DNA from 3 places in the Cytobacillus sp. C11.1 genome. Region 2 is predicted to be linked to each of the others. Evidence: riboswitches for the same ligand, from Rfam matches in the RefSeq annotation. Region 2 holds a riboswitch; each other region holds the start of a gene.
What was found. Region 2 has a riboswitch for S-adenosylmethionine ahead of AC3ZVC_RS19175 (Na+/H+ antiporter NhaC family protein). Riboswitches for the same ligand answer to the same signal wherever they lie in the genome.
Positions count from the first base shown of each region.

Region 1: another riboswitch for S-adenosylmethionine. It lies ahead of AC3ZVC_RS24760 (homoserine dehydrogenase); the one in region 2 lies ahead of AC3ZVC_RS19175 (Na+/H+ antiporter NhaC family protein).
Region 3: another riboswitch for S-adenosylmethionine. It lies ahead of AC3ZVC_RS22380 (2,3-diketo-5-methylthiopentyl-1-phosphate enolase); the one in region 2 lies ahead of AC3ZVC_RS19175 (Na+/H+ antiporter NhaC family protein).

Region 1 covers NZ_CM176935.1:4,970,807-4,976,306, reverse strand. Annotated here, with positions in the region: gene AC3ZVC_RS24770 (YsnF/AvaK domain-containing protein) at 1-699, opposite strand, end outside; gene AC3ZVC_RS24765 (NUDIX hydrolase) at 994-1,626, shown strand; SAM riboswitch class I at 1,726-1,830, shown strand; partial or broken gene AC3ZVC_RS24760 (homoserine dehydrogenase) at 1,937-3,150, shown strand; gene AC3ZVC_RS24755 (hypothetical protein) at 3,234-3,428, opposite strand; partial or broken gene AC3ZVC_RS24750 (CBO0543 family protein) at 3,586-4,050, opposite strand; gene AC3ZVC_RS24745 (cation:proton antiporter) at 4,328-5,476, shown strand; gene AC3ZVC_RS24740 (YetF domain-containing protein) at 5,499-5,500, opposite strand, start outside.
Region 2 covers NZ_CM176935.1:3,851,024-3,856,523, forward strand. Annotated here, with positions in the region: gene AC3ZVC_RS19165 (AAA family ATPase) at 1-1,168, opposite strand, end outside; gene AC3ZVC_RS19170 (exonuclease SbcCD subunit D) at 1,165-2,310, opposite strand; gene AC3ZVC_RS19175 (Na+/H+ antiporter NhaC family protein) at 2,539-3,873, opposite strand; SAM riboswitch class I at 3,960-4,063, opposite strand; gene AC3ZVC_RS19180 (hypothetical protein) at 4,471-4,629, shown strand; gene AC3ZVC_RS19185 (DUF421 domain-containing protein) at 4,702-5,286, opposite strand; gene AC3ZVC_RS19190 (cold-shock protein) at 5,405-5,500, opposite strand, start outside.
Region 3 covers NZ_CM176935.1:4,522,211-4,527,710, forward strand. Annotated here, with positions in the region: gene AC3ZVC_RS22355 (ZIP family metal transporter) at 1-109, shown strand, start outside; gene AC3ZVC_RS22360 (Spo0E family sporulation regulatory protein-aspartic acid phosphatase) at 203-436, opposite strand; gene AC3ZVC_RS22365 (1,2-dihydroxy-3-keto-5-methylthiopentene dioxygenase) at 757-1,290, opposite strand; gene AC3ZVC_RS22370 (methylthioribulose 1-phosphate dehydratase) at 1,338-1,973, opposite strand; gene AC3ZVC_RS22375 (2-hydroxy-3-keto-5-methylthiopentenyl-1-phosphate phosphatase) at 1,970-2,632, opposite strand; gene AC3ZVC_RS22380 (2,3-diketo-5-methylthiopentyl-1-phosphate enolase) at 2,625-3,857, opposite strand; SAM riboswitch class I at 3,943-4,049, opposite strand; gene AC3ZVC_RS22385 (pyridoxal phosphate-dependent aminotransferase) at 4,327-5,499, opposite strand.

The DNA.
Region 1 (5,500 bases), 1.1 Mb from region 2:
CACTGGTTTTTTTTCCACATGGAGAATTTCTTCTTTCAGCGGCACACGGATGGTTTCTTCTTCATCTATGGGTTTTTGGGCGTCTGCGGTTGTGTTTGCCGGTTTACTCCGCTTAAGAAAAGCTTCTTCATGTGAGACAGGAACATCCACGTTTTGCTGTTCCTCGATAACTTTTTTGGTAACCTCCACATCACCTGATTTTTCAGCCAGTTTTTTAATATCCAGTTGCTCTTCTTTTATCTCAAGCATCTCTTCACGGGCCGAGGCACTTTCCCGGTAGGCTTCAGCTCGTTCCTCTGTCTGCGCCTGACTTTCATTTTGGGCAGCGGGATATGTGCCATAGTGGTCGACAATTAAGACATATTTTCCATCAAAAACCATGCTGGCATACTTATCCAAGTCATGCTCATCAAATCTTGTTCCGTCTTTTTTATCAGGATCTATTCCCGAACTCGTTGCGGGGTCTTCTCCCATAAATAGAGCTTTTACGGAGTCAAGGAAGCGCTGGTTGCCCAGTTCCTGGGATCCGACAATTTTTAGGTTTACACCATAATTGTCTGCAAAGCTTTCAAGATTTGCTCCATCTTTTGAAACAATAACCAGGTTTTCTTTCTGGTACCCGTTGGACTCTGCTCTTTCAATTGCATCTTTGAGCTCATGCTGTGTATCATAACCGCCGATTAATATATTTTTCTTCATATTTTCTCACTCCTATAGTCTTGTTTTTTTCTGACTTTCCCGGAAGAGCGTCTCGGGAAACTCTATTAATAGATTAGGGAGCAAGGACGATACGAAAAATATTAATTTAGGCGGCTAAGCGAGAGCCTGAGCAGGCATGGTTTCCTGCATGAAACTATTTTTCCATGCAAGTAAAATATAAACGAATCCCGAATATTTAACAGGTACAAGCCGTATGAATTAATAAATCTAGGTGAATACAGTATGATAGTGATATCACTCTATTATCTGGAACTTGCTGCTGGAGGTGGATATATGGAGATTGAGAAGCTGGCTAAAAAGCTGAAAGTCCGAACCCCTGTTATATTAGGGAGTGAGCGGTTTTCGAAATTTGCCATTTTGCTTCCGCTGGTTGAAATGAATGATGAAATTCATGTTCTGTTTGAAGTGCGTTCGCTTAAAATGAGGAGGCAGCCTGGTGAGGTATGTTTTCCGGGAGGAAGAATTGATCCTGGCGACAGGGATGAAGAACATACTGCTGTCCGTGAGACATCAGAGGAACTGGGGATTAGCGAAGACAGCATCACAGATATCTCCCCGTTGGATTACATGATTTCTTTTGGGCAAATCATATATCCTTATGCAGGCATTATTAAAAACCCCGGCCAAATTGTGCCTAATCCTGCGGAAGTGGAAGAGATCTTTACTGTGCCGCTTTTGTTTCTCAAGGAAGTTAAGCCCGAAACTTACCATGTGAATTTTAAGGTAGAGCCTGAAGAGAATTTTCCTTTCGACTTAATTGTTGGAGGCGAGAATTATAATTGGCAAACACGGAAGATAGAAGAGGTATTTTACTATTTTGAGGACAAAGTCATTTGGGGACTCACAGCAAGGATTCTTAAGCATTTCCTTGAAATCATTTGCGAAACCCCCAGTGAGAATAATTAAAAGTGAAAGCGTTTTATGAAAACTATTTTTAAAAAAGTGGTTGACGCGGCTCATTTAAATGTTTATGATTTATCTTATTAATTTAAATACTTTAAAAACTTCTTATCAAGAGAGGCGGAGGGACTGACCCTATGAAGCCTCGGCAACCAGCATATATTTGCCCGGTGCCAAATTCAGAGGAAATTTAATTTCCGAAGATGAGAAGGCGGAATGAATGGTACGTTAATTCAAACCCCTTCTTGTCTGTTATGGGCAGAAGGGGTTTTTTATGTTGATAAAGGCACATTATTAAAGCAGGGGGAATGCAATTATGTCAGCTATATCAGTAGGGCTTTTGGGATTTGGCACAGTAGGAAAAGGTGTTTATGAAACAATAAACAAACATCAGGGACGGCTTAAAGCAATACTTGGAAAAGAAGTGAAAGTCACTGCCATTCTTGTAAAGAATGTAGATAAGCATGCTTTACCTGAAAAGGACGTACTTCTGACTGATGATTTTCAAAAAATTATTGATCTTCCAAAGCTTGATGTAGTGATTGATGCGATTGTTGGGAAGGAGCCGGGCTATACATATTTACGTCAGGCTATTACAAGAGGCTGCCATGTGATAACAGCAAATAAAGAAATGTTTGCGCATCATGGTTGTGAATTAAAAGTGCTGGCAAAAAAGCATAATGTCTCATTGGGCTTTGAAGCAACGGTAGGAGGCGGGATTCCCATTATCCAGACTCTCAAACAGCTGCTTAATGCCAATAAAATTGAGAGGATTGAAGGCATCCTAAATGGCACCTCCAATTTTATTCTAACAAGTATGCGTGAAGAGAAGCTTTCATTTGAAGCGGCGTTAAAAATCGCCCAGGAAAAAGGGTACGCAGAAGCGATCCTGAAAACGACATCGAAGGATACGATGCTTTTTATAAAGCGGTCGTCCTGAGTGAACTTGTATTCGGGAAAGCGCCGGAGTGGGAGAAATCAATAAGGATAGGCATTACCGATATTTCAATCGAGCAAATCAATATTGCTTCTTCTTTGGGCTTAAGGTTTAAGCATGTGGCTTCTCTTGAGAAGGAAAAAAGTGCAGTCCAATGTACAGTAAAGCCTGTATTGGTTGGAGAGTCCCATCCTTTGTACAGGGTTGAAGGGGTACAAAACGCGGTTTCAATTGATGCAGATATAGTAGGGAATATAAGCCTCCAAGGGCCTGGAGCGGGAATGTTTCCAACAGCGAGTGCCATCGTAGAGGACTTAATTCATCTTGGTACAAATGATTTCCCAGCTGTCTTTGAAGAACTTAATGCTGAAGGGATTGAAGCGGGCTTGCCTGTTTGGGCATTGTTCGGTAAAGCGGACAAAGCAGAATTGCCTGAAGACTTTGATATCCTTGGAAGAGTTTCAGCGGATGCGGTGATTGTAAAGGCCTCAGAGGAAGCTGTAGCTTCATTGGACGATAACACTGCAGTTGCTTATCAAATACTTGGAGATCATGGCTTTGCTGAAATTCGGGCAGAATTGCAGCCAGTATAAGAAGTGAAGTCCATAAAAAAACAAACAGGAGGAGCAGCTTATGGGCTGCCCCTCCTGCATTATACTTATAGAGATGGTGGATGTTATGCCTGCTGATTTTTTAATAAAGACTGATTTAGTCCGGAGTATAGATCCTTCACATGAACCGTCACTATCTTAGCGCCAATCTGGACATGGACCATATTATCAAAAACAGCTGTTACCAGGCCGTTTAATGACACATTCGTACCAATATTTAAATCCTTATCAGCAACCTTCACGTTCTTCTTATCTGCCATTGTAACACCATCCCATTCCATTTTATTAAGAATCATTCATACAAAGAATATTGCCTTTTTATAGTAAAATAAACGCTCAAATGAAAAAAGTCCAGTAAAAAAGCCTGTTTTTTTATCGACAAATTCCATTGGGTACCAGGTACCTGTCGAATTTTCTTTAACGGAAGACAGATGATGGCACATCAAACTGGTTCCATAGGAAGATGGTAAATAGGATGGACAGGATCCAGGCTGCTACGGGCCGTTTGTGGTGAACTATAAGAATGGTAAACATGATTGTGTTAAAAAAGATAGACCACTTTAAGCTCCATCCATTAGAGTATTTAATCAGGTTTAATTTAATGTCAATGATTTCATTAACAGTATAGAGGAGAACCCAGCCTGCAATGTAAAGGATCTTCTTAAATAAGCTGCGGTTTTTGGGGAATCTGTATAAAAAAATGAGAATGGTGGCTGGGTATTTAACGGCCATGATGGAAAAAGTGACATGAGTGTTGGTCAGGCGGACTTGCTCATCAATTCCCTGTGGATTATATCTCCACATTGGGTAGTGGTCAGATAGCAAATATAAATAAAGAAAGTCCCCCAAGATGAAGAAAAGCAGAGAGGGATAATAATTTCTCCAGTTTCTCCAATCTCCCCATTTCCATAAAGCAAAAAATCATACAAAAGCATAGAGCGCATTCAATCGATTCATCCCCTTACCAGTGCACAAACCTGTCCATTCCTATATTATCCAATAGAAATGAATTTTAAAAAAATAACTTAGGTCCTTAGTTTGTTTTTTCAGTGATTTTCCTTAAATCCCAAATTGGTCCTAACTTACAGGAATGAATTTGCAAGGAAAGGGGTATGGATACTTCATAAATATAGCTTACAAAAAGGATGATATACTGCACATGAATATGCCTCTTGCCATAGGGCTAATTTTTCTTGTCCTATTTATTACTGCTCTTATCGGGATAAAGATTCTAAGGATACCTGATATTGTTATTTATATTATTTTAGGAGCCGGCATCGGCTTTTCCGGATATTTCCAGGATACAAAGGTAATTGAGGTTGCTGGGGAGATAGGTCTAATCCTGCTATTCTTCCTGCTTGGAATGAAATTCTCTGTTCGTGAATTAAGAAAAAATGGGAATAAAGTTTGGAAACCAGGTCTTTTGGATGTCCTGCTTGGTGTGGGAGTGACAACGGCAATTGCCTATATTTCTGGTCAAAACTTATTTGTATCGCTGTTAATCGGAGGAATTGTATATGCTACAAGCTCCTCTATTACGGTCAAGCTTCTGGAAAGCAAAAATCGCCTTGACAATAAGGATTCCGAATATATACTTTCCCTTTTAATTTTTGAGGATCTAGTTGCGCCAATCCTCGTGACAGTTTTAATTGGCTTAAGCGGAGAAAGCTTTTCATTTGTAGATTTTCTTTTAATCTTTCTAAAAGTAGCCCTCTTAGCCGGGATTGCTATATGGATGAGCAGAATTGTTCTTCATAAAGCCCAGCATTGGATGAAAAAGGTTGCGAATGAAGATTCGTTTTTAATTTTAGTATTGGGAGTAGCGATTACCTATGGAGGCTTCGCTGTATTCCTTGGGCTTTCAGAGGTAATTGGCGCTTTTCTAGCTGGAATCATGCTTGCCGGTACGGTCGTAAAGGACAAAGTGGAAGAAGTCGTTTTTCCAGTCAGAAACCTCTTTCTTCCATTTTTCTTCCTTAACTTTGGTCTTTCACTGGAGTTTAAAGAAGATGTACCGTCAATTGGGCTCCTGGCTGTTATCGTCTTATGGTCAATCATCCATAAACTGGCTGTGGGTTATTTTGGAGGACAATGGTATGGATTATCTAAAACGGATTCCCTCAAGTCGGGATTTTCACTAGCCTCAAGGGGTGAATTCTCTGTTATTATTGCAGGATTGGCAACAGGAGGACTAAAGGTATTTGCTGGTGCTTATATCTTAATTGCTGCCTTAATCGGTATGCTGCTGTTCCAACTGGCCCCCCGTATTCAGTCATGGCTGAGTAGAAAACAGGAGAAACAAGCATAAAACCGGAAAAAGTGCCCCTTCGCT
Region 2 (5,500 bases):
CCTCTTTCATGTTTTGCAGCCGGTTAACATTCTCCCCAGCTTGCTTTCTTGCATCTTCACGTTTCTTTTCAGCTTCCCATCTTTCTTCGTTTTCCGCTAACAGCCCGGCTAAAGATGTAATGCTTTTCTTAAGTGCAGTAAGCTCCTCATTTGAAACGTCCAAATCCTTCTTTATTTCGTGGCAAAGCTGCTCCTGCTGGCTAAGCAAAGCTGCTTTCTGGGCAAGGGAAATAAGTCTTTCCTTCGCCGTAAATTGTTCTTTTAACCCTTCCAGCTCTTCTTTCCTTCGTTTCAAATCTTCTTTTGCCTTCAGCTGTTTAACTATGGTTTCAGCTTCATACAGTTTTTGCTGCAGATAGTCTCTTTTTTCTTTCTGCTTCTTGCCTGCATCGGTTAATTCCTCTAACCCTTCCGCCATATGCATAATTTCTGCCTTTACAAGAGGCATCAAAATTGTGTCATTTACACTGCCAGCTTCCAAATATGCCTTAAGCTCCTCATTAAAAACTGCCTGCACCTGTAGTAAAAACTGATCACGAAGCTTTACTTGATCTTCAACTGTTCTTTTTAACTCAGAAGCATATTCTTTAAGCTTTTCTTCAATCCGCTTATAAATCTGAGTGTGAAATAGCCGCTGAAGGATTACTTCCTTTTCCTTGCTCTCCGAGGTAAGAAGTTTCCTGAATTCACCCTGAGGGATCATCAGGATTTGCCTGAATTGGTTGCTGTCAATAATCATGATTTCCTTTATTTTTTCATCGACATCCCTGACATTGGCCGCAAGAAGCTGCCGCCTTCCATTTTCATCATAAATGTAGAGTTCTGCTTTGGCACTCACTGTGGTTGTCCCATCGCCACGTTCTTTTTTCTTTTCCTGCTGAGGCGATCTGGTAATGTAATATGTTTTATTTCTTAATGTAAATTCTAGAGAAACTTCAGTCAGTGTTTCATTTTTGGCAAACTGGCTTCTAAGTTCTGGCCCGCTGCGGTCCTCACCACTTGCTTTTCCGTAAATCGCATAGCTGATCCCATCAAATATGGTCGTTTTTCCGGAACCAGTCTTTCCCGAAATAACAAACATCGTCCGGTTTCCAAGCTCTGTAAAGTCAATGTGCTCACTGTCTGCATAAGGGCCGAACGCTTGCATCTTTAATTTTAATGGCCTCATTTCAGCGCCTCCTCCCTCAGCACTTTTTCAATCACATCAGTCATTGCCTGTTGTTTATCATTTGTAAATTCGGAAGTAGTCATCTGCTCGTAAAATTGCTTGAAAAGCTCAAGCTCTGACTTTTTCTCTTCCTTCATAGAAATGAAGGAGCTTTTTTTCTTCATATCTGTAATAGAAATCTTCCGTTCAAGGTGAAGTACGTTTGGATATACCTGCCTAAGCTTATTGATCGGATCCAGTAAAGCTCCTTCATCCAAAAGGGTGATTTTTAGATAGTCATCCAGATTCTGTTTTTCATAGAATGATGGATCCATCAGCTCATCTAGATGGCCTTCGATTTCTCTTAAATCTTTTTTAGGCTGTAAGGATCGGGTACGAAGATCAAAATCACCATTTTCTTTCATTTCAATAATGGAGATCGACTTTTCCTGTTTCGCCTCAGAAAAAGAATACTTTAAAAGTGAGCCAGAATAACGGATTCTGTCATGTTTGATGGCATCCGGGCTATGCAAATGCCCAAGTGCTGTATACGAAAAAGGATCGAAGCAATTAGAATGAACACAGCCTGAACCACCGACAGAAAGAGTCCTCTCCGAATCGCTCGTCGCCCCTCCAAGTACAAAGGCATGCCCAACTAAAACATTGGGTTCATTTGGATTCAGAGATTCTTCAATTTTCCCGACAATCGCCTTCATGGCATCATCATGTGAATGGACTCTGTCGTCATCAAGCAAATGCCTGACCATCCCTGGTTCTGCATAAGGTACAAGATAAAAGTTAACACCCTTTATATGTATTGGCCTAAAATCATTTACCAGCTTTCCTGATAAATAGAATTGGCTCTGTCTGTACCACGAACTGCCAAAGGAAAGCCTTTCGGCGCTGTCATGATTTCCGCCAATTGCTACTACTGGCGTTTTAAGTTCTACATTTATTTTAAAAAGAATTTCATTTAATAATTCAACAGCATCAGTTGGAGGTACAGACCGGTCATATAAATCTCCAGAGATAACAACCGCATCCGGCTTTTCTTCTTCAACCACTTCAATAAATTGATTTAAAAAATGGCGCTGATCTTCTGTCATGTATACCCCATGAACCAGTTTACCTAAATGCCAATCCGCAGTATGGATAAATTTCATATCAATCACCCTCTTTTCCTACCATGATTCAATATATACAATGTTACCATTATAGCAAAACAAAAATTGAAGTACTTCTGCAAAATAAGGAAACCAACATAAGAGAACGTTCGTTCCTATTATATCAGGAAAATTTTTCTATAGATAGATTTTCAGGAAAAATAATAAGAGCCTATAAATAGGCTCTTATATCTTTCTTCATTATATATGATTCTCCTGGAACAACCTTTAACCCCGCGGAGCAGATTCATTCACTGTGCTACTCGTTACCTTTTCCCGCTCTTTTAATTTGGGGAAATTAATAAGAATGGCGATTACACCAGTGACTCCAATCAATATTGGATAAATGGAGTAAGGCATAATGCTTACCGGCGAAATAGCTGCGAGACCCGAAGCAGCCAGCATCTGTCCGCCATATGGAATAAATCCTTGTACGAAACAAGAGAAAATATCTAATATACTTGCAGATTTACGCGGGTCTATATCATATTGATCCGCTATATTTTTAGCCAGGGGGCCTGCAATGATAATTGAAATGGTATTATTTGCAGTAGATAGATTGGTAAGTGAAACAAGCGATGCAATACCAAATTCAGCACCCCTTCGAGAGTTTATTTTGCTTGTAACTATGTGCAGCAAATAATCAATTCCCCCGTTATAGCGAATAATCTCAACAACACCGCCAATTAGGATAGCTATGATTGCAAGAGTTTGCATTCCTGCCATCCCTTCTGCAATCATCTGTAAGAAGGAAACCAGCGTGTAGCTTCCGTCAGCAATCCCAATCAGCCCTGCCAGCAAGACCCCGCCGCTTAAAACAAGAATAACATTTATTCCTAACAAAGCAGCAGAAAGTACCCCCAAATATGGAACCACTTTAAGCAAGCTATAATCCTGGCTTGTTACAGCACTTTCCTGACCAGCTGTTAAGAACCCTAGAATTATAGCAGTTGCCAGAGCTGCAGGCAGCACAATTAAAAAATTCACACGAAACTTATCCTTCATTTTCGTCCCTTGGGTCCGGACTGCTGCAATAGTAGTATCAGAAATCACGGAAAGATTATCGCCAAACATGGCACCGCCAATAACAGCAGCCATTGCCAAAGCTACGGATATATCGGTTTCAGCAGCCAGCGCAACACCTATTGGAGCAAGCGCAACAACTGTACCTGTTGAAGTGCCCATTGATAGAGAAATAAAGCAGGCGATAATAAAAATCCCAACCATAAGCAGATTCTGCGGCACATAGGATAATGCCAAGTTGACTGTCGAATCAACAGCCCCCATTCCTTTAGCCGTTCCCGAAAATGCACCTGCCAGTAAAAAAATTATAGCCATCAAAACAATATTGGGATTTCCTGCCCCTTTCGTGAATATATCAACCTTTTCCATAAATGGCGTCTTCCTGTTCATGGATAGGGCAATTCCTGCTGTTATGGCCACAGCCACAATAATCGGAACTTTTTTAAAATCACCTGTTACAAGGCCGCTCCCAATAAAAATCAGAAGGAATGCCAAAAGCGGGAGTAAAGCCCACGGGTTACCTTTTTTGTTTGTTTTCATACTATTCCTCTCTCCTTAATTGGTTTTAATGACATAATAAAAAGACCTCTTCAAACAAGAAGAGATATCTGCTATATTACAGTCCCCTCTTATCTGCCAAGCATAATGCTTGCTGGATTTGGCACAGCGCTCATATGAGCCCGCTGCCGAGACATCTTAGGGCCAGTCCCTCCGTCTCTCTTGATAAGTTAAAAGTTATGAAGTTATTATTACTAACTCATGTCTGAAAATTATACAGGAAATTGATTAAAGTTCAAGCTTTTTTATATGTAATTTTAAATTTTTCTATTGATTTCCCATCCAGTTAACCACTTTCCGCGGTCCGGAGCCTCCTCGGGGAATTGAGCCTGTGGGCTCATCCTTTGATCAGCACTCCAGCAAGCTTTTGAATAAGCAGCCTTTAATAAATATCGCGCGAAGGAAATTCAAATACATTTTCGGGCATCTAAAGCCCTCCACACCAATCAACAGGGTGCTAAAATCAACATTTGGCTTAACACAGCCTTTTTATAAGAAATCCCTGCCTGGACAAAGCTACACAAAAAATTAATAATTTTCTCCTTATGATGAAATACTAAGGAAAAAAGGAGTGAAAAGATGTTCGATCGAAAGGTAATTCGTTTTTTGGTTGGAAGCACAATCTTATCCAGTATGTTCAGTATCGGGATTGTGATCATGACCATTCTTCATCACTTACGAATGCAGGAATTAATACTAGATACGAGGAGAAGCCTGCAAAACACCAACTCAGATTAAAGAAAAAGCCGCCAATAGTTAGCGGCTTCTTTACTTCCCAGAACAATTTTTTATTATCTATAAGATTCCAAATTAGTGCAGGTTCTGAGAATGCGGCTGGGGATGTCCTTCTTTAAGTTCCTGGAAAATATCATTTGACTGCTGCGAGGCAGGCTGCACAGGAGACTGTAATATCATCCCGCCCATTAATCGTTTAAACTCGCCTGCTGTTAAAGGCTTTGCATCATCCATTAATTCATATCCTAGCTGGCCATTAGGTTCAAGTGTTGCCATTTTCACATCTGAAATTTTTGTAATTCCGTTCGTCCTCAGTCTCATTTCCAATTGATCAGCAGTAAATCGGAGTTTTCTCATATTTGCGGGCTGAAGCTTCCCATTTTCAATTACGATTTTGGATTTGCCGGTTATAAACTTTTCTATAAAGTTAAACTTTAACTGCAAATACTCCATTAAAATCAATGATCCAATAAAAATGGCTGCAGCCACAATCGTTTTCCACACACTTGTCTCAATAATTGGCTGAATAATGATGGAACCAATTGAAATCATAACAACTGTTTGGGCAAGTGTCATTTGCGAAATAGATTTCCTGCCTGCTATGCGCAGCAGCAAGACTCCTGCAAAAACTAATAGTAATGATTGCCAGGCAAAATTCATCCTGTAAATCCACCTTCCTTTTTCTTTTAGGATGTGGTAAAAACCGGACTAATATGCAATCTTTGCAAAATAAAGCAGCCTGACCAATGGCCAGGCTGCTTTTCTATGGGTCTGTCAATTATAGTTTAGTTACGTTAGCTGCTTGAGGTCCACGAGCGCCTTCAACAACTTCAAAAGAAACTTCTTGGCCTTCTTCTAAAGATTTGAAACCTTC
Region 3 (5,500 bases), 670 kb from region 2:
TTATAAGGAGTTAATTCCGGAAAGCCATGGAGATGGGAATGAACGCACATCCACCTACTCGTTTATAATCGGACTTTTATTTATGATTTTCCTTATCGAGATTTTCTAATTTTAAAAGGATCCTCACGGGATCCTTTTAAAATTACTTTGCAATTCCTAGAAAAATTCTTTGACTTCCTTATTATATATATTTGCTGTTATCTCAAACAACAGCCTTCTTCCATAAAAGAATCACTTGTCTGAATGAAATTCTCATCCTTTTCTTATACTCTTGCTCTTTTTTAATGGCACATTGATATTCATAAATTAATTTATCAAGCTCCTGGCTGCTGCGGATTGTTTCTTCGCTCGCTAGTCCATTTTTCTTTGCCGCTTCTATCATTTTTTCTCTCTTTTGCTGAATTTCAGCCAGCATAACTGTTCTTTTATGGCGCAACTTCTTTTTCCTCCTACTCCTATCCCTTTATCCAATTAAATAAATAAAAATATGGCTACTTGAAGCATTATTACAAGAATTTCTATAAATGTAAATAGATTCGCAATATTAGACAATCTTTTTCCAAAAGAATTAAAATCGACAGTAATTTCTTCTTCTCCTTCTTTCCTTTCGACATAATTTGCCAGCATTATTCAGTGTTTTCGACGATGTTTAAGCTGGCATCTCCGGAAAGTTCCCTTTGTAAAAAATACCCATTTGTTATTGCAGAAAAATTAAAACACAAAAATCCCTTTGCCTTTTGGCAAAGGGATTTCATTTTAATTATAAGCCTCTTCCTTTTCATAGATTGGGACCCAGCCCTCTGTGGTCACAAAAATACGGATTGCAACAACCTTCTTATCTTCCTGCAAGGTAAAATAATGGCGAATATTTTCAGGTACAGAAATTAAGTCTCCGGGATTCAGAAAAACCTCAAAGAATTCTCCATTGTTTCCTTGGATGATAAAAACTCCATGACCGCTGACAATAAATCTTACTTCATCATCTGTATGGTGGTGTTCCTGCTGGAAATTCTGAAGAAGCTGATCCAAGTTTGGCGTATTCTCTGAAAGGGAAATAACGTCTTGGGCCTGATAGCCTCTTCTCTCGGAAATATCTTTAATTTCTTCAGAAAATGTATCCAGAATCTCTTGCTTTTCTTCATCAGAAAGAAGATATTTCTCCTTAAGGGATTCAGGAAGCTTATCAATTGCCCATTGTTCATAAATAACTTCCTGCTTTTCAAGGAAAGCTGCAACCTCTTCCTGGTTTCGGATTTCTTCTTTTGTATTTTGCAAAACGATGTATGCCATATTTTTCAATCCTTTCAATTATGTTTTTTGGCTTTATTTTAAAGTTATTACACTACTTTAAATAACTGATAAGGCTTATGTTCCAGCAGCCTTAACTGATAACGGAATAAAAACTCAGAAGCTTCGAGTACTTTTTTTGCTTCAAAAGATGTTTTTCCCCAAACGGTAATTCCATGGTTTCTAATTAACACAGCACCTGTATCTTCACTGATATGGGAGGAAAAACATTTGGCGAGCGTCGGAATATGCGCATGATTCGGAATAATCGGAATCCGAAGAACAGCATCCTCCTCCCATTTATCAAATGCCTTAATAAGTTCTTGCCCTTTGAATGTGACTGCCTCCTGGTCCCCATAAATTTCCGATATAACATTATTGTCAATAGTATGGACGTGAAGGCTGCACCCTGCGTTCGTTTTCCGGTAAATCTCCACATGTAATAGCGTTTCCGCAGAAGGCTTTAGATGGGTCTCCCCAACAGGGCGCCCAAATTCATCAACGAGGAGGAAATCCTCCTTTGTCCTTTTCCTTTTATCCTTCCCGCTTGCTGTTACAAGGAATTGTATGGGGCTATCGGAGACCTTGATCGCCAAATTGCCGCTAGTCCCCATAAACCAGTCTCTTTCAGCTAATTCATCTTTTATTTCAGCAAGCTCTTGCCATTTTTCTTCCACTAAACTCATACGCTCACCCCATTTACATTTTTCAAAATTTCAATGCACTCATAAAACGTTTCAAATTCGTGATAATTAAGATTCATTTCTTTGCTTTTCTCTTGCAGCAAATCTCTTGCAATAACTAAATCTGCCTGCTTTGCAGCCTCCAGATCGGTAACAGAATCCCCTATGACAATTTTATAGGTATCTCCAGCCTTAAGTTTTCTCATAATGGATGGCTTGCAGCAGCCGCAACTGTTATTACATTCATCATCACAGCTATGGGGCCATAAAATTTTGATTGTTTCGCCGCTAAAATCTGAACCATTGCAATAAACAGCATCAAACGGGCCATATTTTTCTAAGACTGGCTCCACAAAAAAGTCAATTCCGCCACTGACAATATAAAGTGGTATATTTTCTTTTTTCAAATAATCCACAAATTCCTGAAAGCCAGCTCTTACCTTGCCATTTTCCAGTGTGAATTTTATAATGTCTTCCTTAAGGCTGCTTGGAAGGAGGGAAAACATCTTCCCTACTCCTTCCTGAATTGAAATTTGCTGTGACAATATTTTATTCTTTATCTCCTCCCATTCAGGCGGGGCAAATTCTTTCATAACGTTAATGATGTTATCTTTTTCCGTAATGGTCCCGTCAAAATCACAAAAAACAGCTATATTAGGCATTTTTAGCTTTCACCTCTGTATGTCCCCATAAATCTATCGCCTTTTTTAGTTCTGGATAATCTGAAGGAGATTCTGATAATGAAATTCCTTTTAAAGTTAAATCAATCGCTTGGCGGAAGGCTAAGCCGCCGCCTTTTGCACCATTCGGATGCCCATGTACTCCCCCGCCCGCATTGATCACACTGTCCGTTCCAAAGTCATGGTAAAGCAGCGGCACCAGGCCTGGATGAATGCCTGCTGATGGTACTGGAAAGGTCTTTTTGCAGAAATCTTCGGATGTTAATGATTGTCCTATCGAAATCGCCTGCTCCTTTTCAAGTGCCACTGAACCATATGGTGAAGGGAAAAGCGATAAATCTGCTCCTGCATATCTCAGAAGCTTGCCCAGAAGCAGAGAGTAAGAAATTCCATAGATGCTTGAAGCAGACAGGGCACCGCTGACAGCAGGATGTGCCATAATCGGCAGCCCAACCCCGTCATCTTCTCTTAACTCCTGCAGAACATCCAGTCCATATGCAAAAACATTAAACAGGAGGAGGTCCGCACCAAGGCTTGCTGCTTTTCTGGCTTTCTCTTTCAAATCAAAGGTCCTGCCTGTTAAATTCACTGCATAAAGTGTGCGATGACCGGTATCTTCAAAAACCTGGCCAAGTACCTTTTTCCCTTCCATAATCCTTTCTTCAAAAGGGGTGAGTTCATTTTCAAACAAAATTTCATCATCTTTCACAATATCGATGCCGCCAAGTGCTTGTTCCCTCAACTGTGAAGTTAAAAAATTCATATCCTTGCCTAGAACACCTTTAAAGATGCTCATCAGCAGCGGCCTGCTGTGGACATTCAGCTTTTCTCTTAATCCTTCAATGCCGAACCGAGGGCCAGGGAAAAAGGTTTTGATCTCATCGGAAAACTGTAAATCTATTAACTTAATCTTTCCGTCCAGTGATAGCTTTCCAAAGACTGTTGTTAAAATGGCTGGCAAATCCGGACTGAAATTAGCAGTTGGATAAGCGATTTTGATAATGGCGGCCGTTTCCTTGCTGCCTTCCTCTGTTAAAAGGCCTTCAACCGAAACAACTCTGCCTTTATGCTTACGGAGCTGATTCTTTTCCAGTTCAGGTAAATGAGTCCATGAACCGACCGTAAGGCCTAATGCGATTTCCTCTGCTTTTTTCTCAGGATTATGTTTTGCATCATGGATTAGATAAGTTGCGATAATTTCACTCATATATTTTCTTCCTTTCATTTCGGCAAAACCGGGCAATAAAAAAACCTCTTCAAATAAGAAGAGGTTAGCAGCTTGAACTAACATCTTCTTATCTATCAGCTTTAATAAGCTGCAAGAATTAGCACCGTGCTTACTGGTAAGTCGGTTGCCGGGCTTCATAGGGCTAGTCCCTCCGCCTGCTCTTGATAAGAAAACGAAATTAATATTTAGTTAATTTTGAATTAAAATTTACTTAGGATTATGACAGGGTAAAAAACTTTTGTCAATAGATTATCAGAAATAAATAGGGGTTTTTCAACCATGAGTATTGATTCCGCTACAGGCACTCAGCGACCGCGGGATTCCGGGAGTCTCCTCGGCGTTCCTCGCCTAGGGGTGCTCCCCTTGGTACGCTTTTCCCGCTGGATTCTCGTACCTTCCGCTCCAATCTACCAGTGCTATAACAAGAATAACTTTAAGATAGGAAAGTTTAAAATAAATTTAATGCCCTAATTCGGTCTACTGCTTCTTTAAGCCTTTCTTCTGAAGTCAGCAGGCCAACACGAACATATCCTTCTCCATATTGTCCAAACCCTATGCCAGGCGCAACGGCAATATGGGCTTTTTCAAGCAAATAATCAGCAAATTCCTCGGATGTAAAACCTATAGGAATTTTTAACCAGGCAAAGAAGGAGCCTTCAGGTGCTTTAACATTCCATCCTATTTCCTGGAGGCCTGAAATGAATATATTTCGTCTTCTTTCGTAAAGGGCATTCAGTTCTTTGACACATTCCTGTGATTCAGTCAACGCAGCTGCCGCAGCTTCCTGGACAGCTCCGAACAAGCTTACATATAGATGATCCTGCAAAAGGTTCAAGGCAGAAATGACGCTCGCATTTCCAACCGCAAAACCAATTCTCCATCCTGCCATATTATACGTTTTTGAAAGTGTATAAATTTCAATTCCTACCTCTTTTGCCCCCTTTGCTTGCAGAAAACTGACCGGCTTCTTGCCCTCAAAGCCAATGCCGCCATAGGCAAAATCGTGAATAATGCAAATTCCATGTTTTTTGCCAAGCTCAACTGTTTCCTGGAAAAACTTCTCACTGGCCACGGCTCCAGTGGGATTGTTTGGATAATTGAGGAACATGAGTTTGGCAGCATTCAGCTTTTCGTCTGTAAGCTCGCTATAAAGAGGCAAAAAGCCATTTTCCTCCCGTAACGGCATTGTCACCATTTCTGCTTTTGCCAGCGCTACACCTGACCAATAATCCGGATAACCGGGATCTGGCACAAGAACATTATCGCCAGGGTTTAACAGGCATTGAGGTATCTCAACCAGGCCAGCCTTTCCTCCAAACAATATGGCTACCTCCGTTTCCGGGTCTACATCAACCTCATATTCTCTTTTATAAAAATCAGCAGCAGCCTTTTTCAAATAGGGAAATCCCTGAAAAGGTGAGTATCTGTGATTTACTGGCTTTTCGGCTGCACTTTGGAGCTTTTTAACAATATGGCCGGGAGTAGGCTGATCGGGATTTCCTTGCCCAAGATTGATCACATCATGGCCTTGTTCAAGTTGCTTCCCAACCTTTGATACTAAAGATGCGAAAAATTGCTTCGGCAAACTTTTCAGCAAATCAGAATGAGGATAATTAATCAAA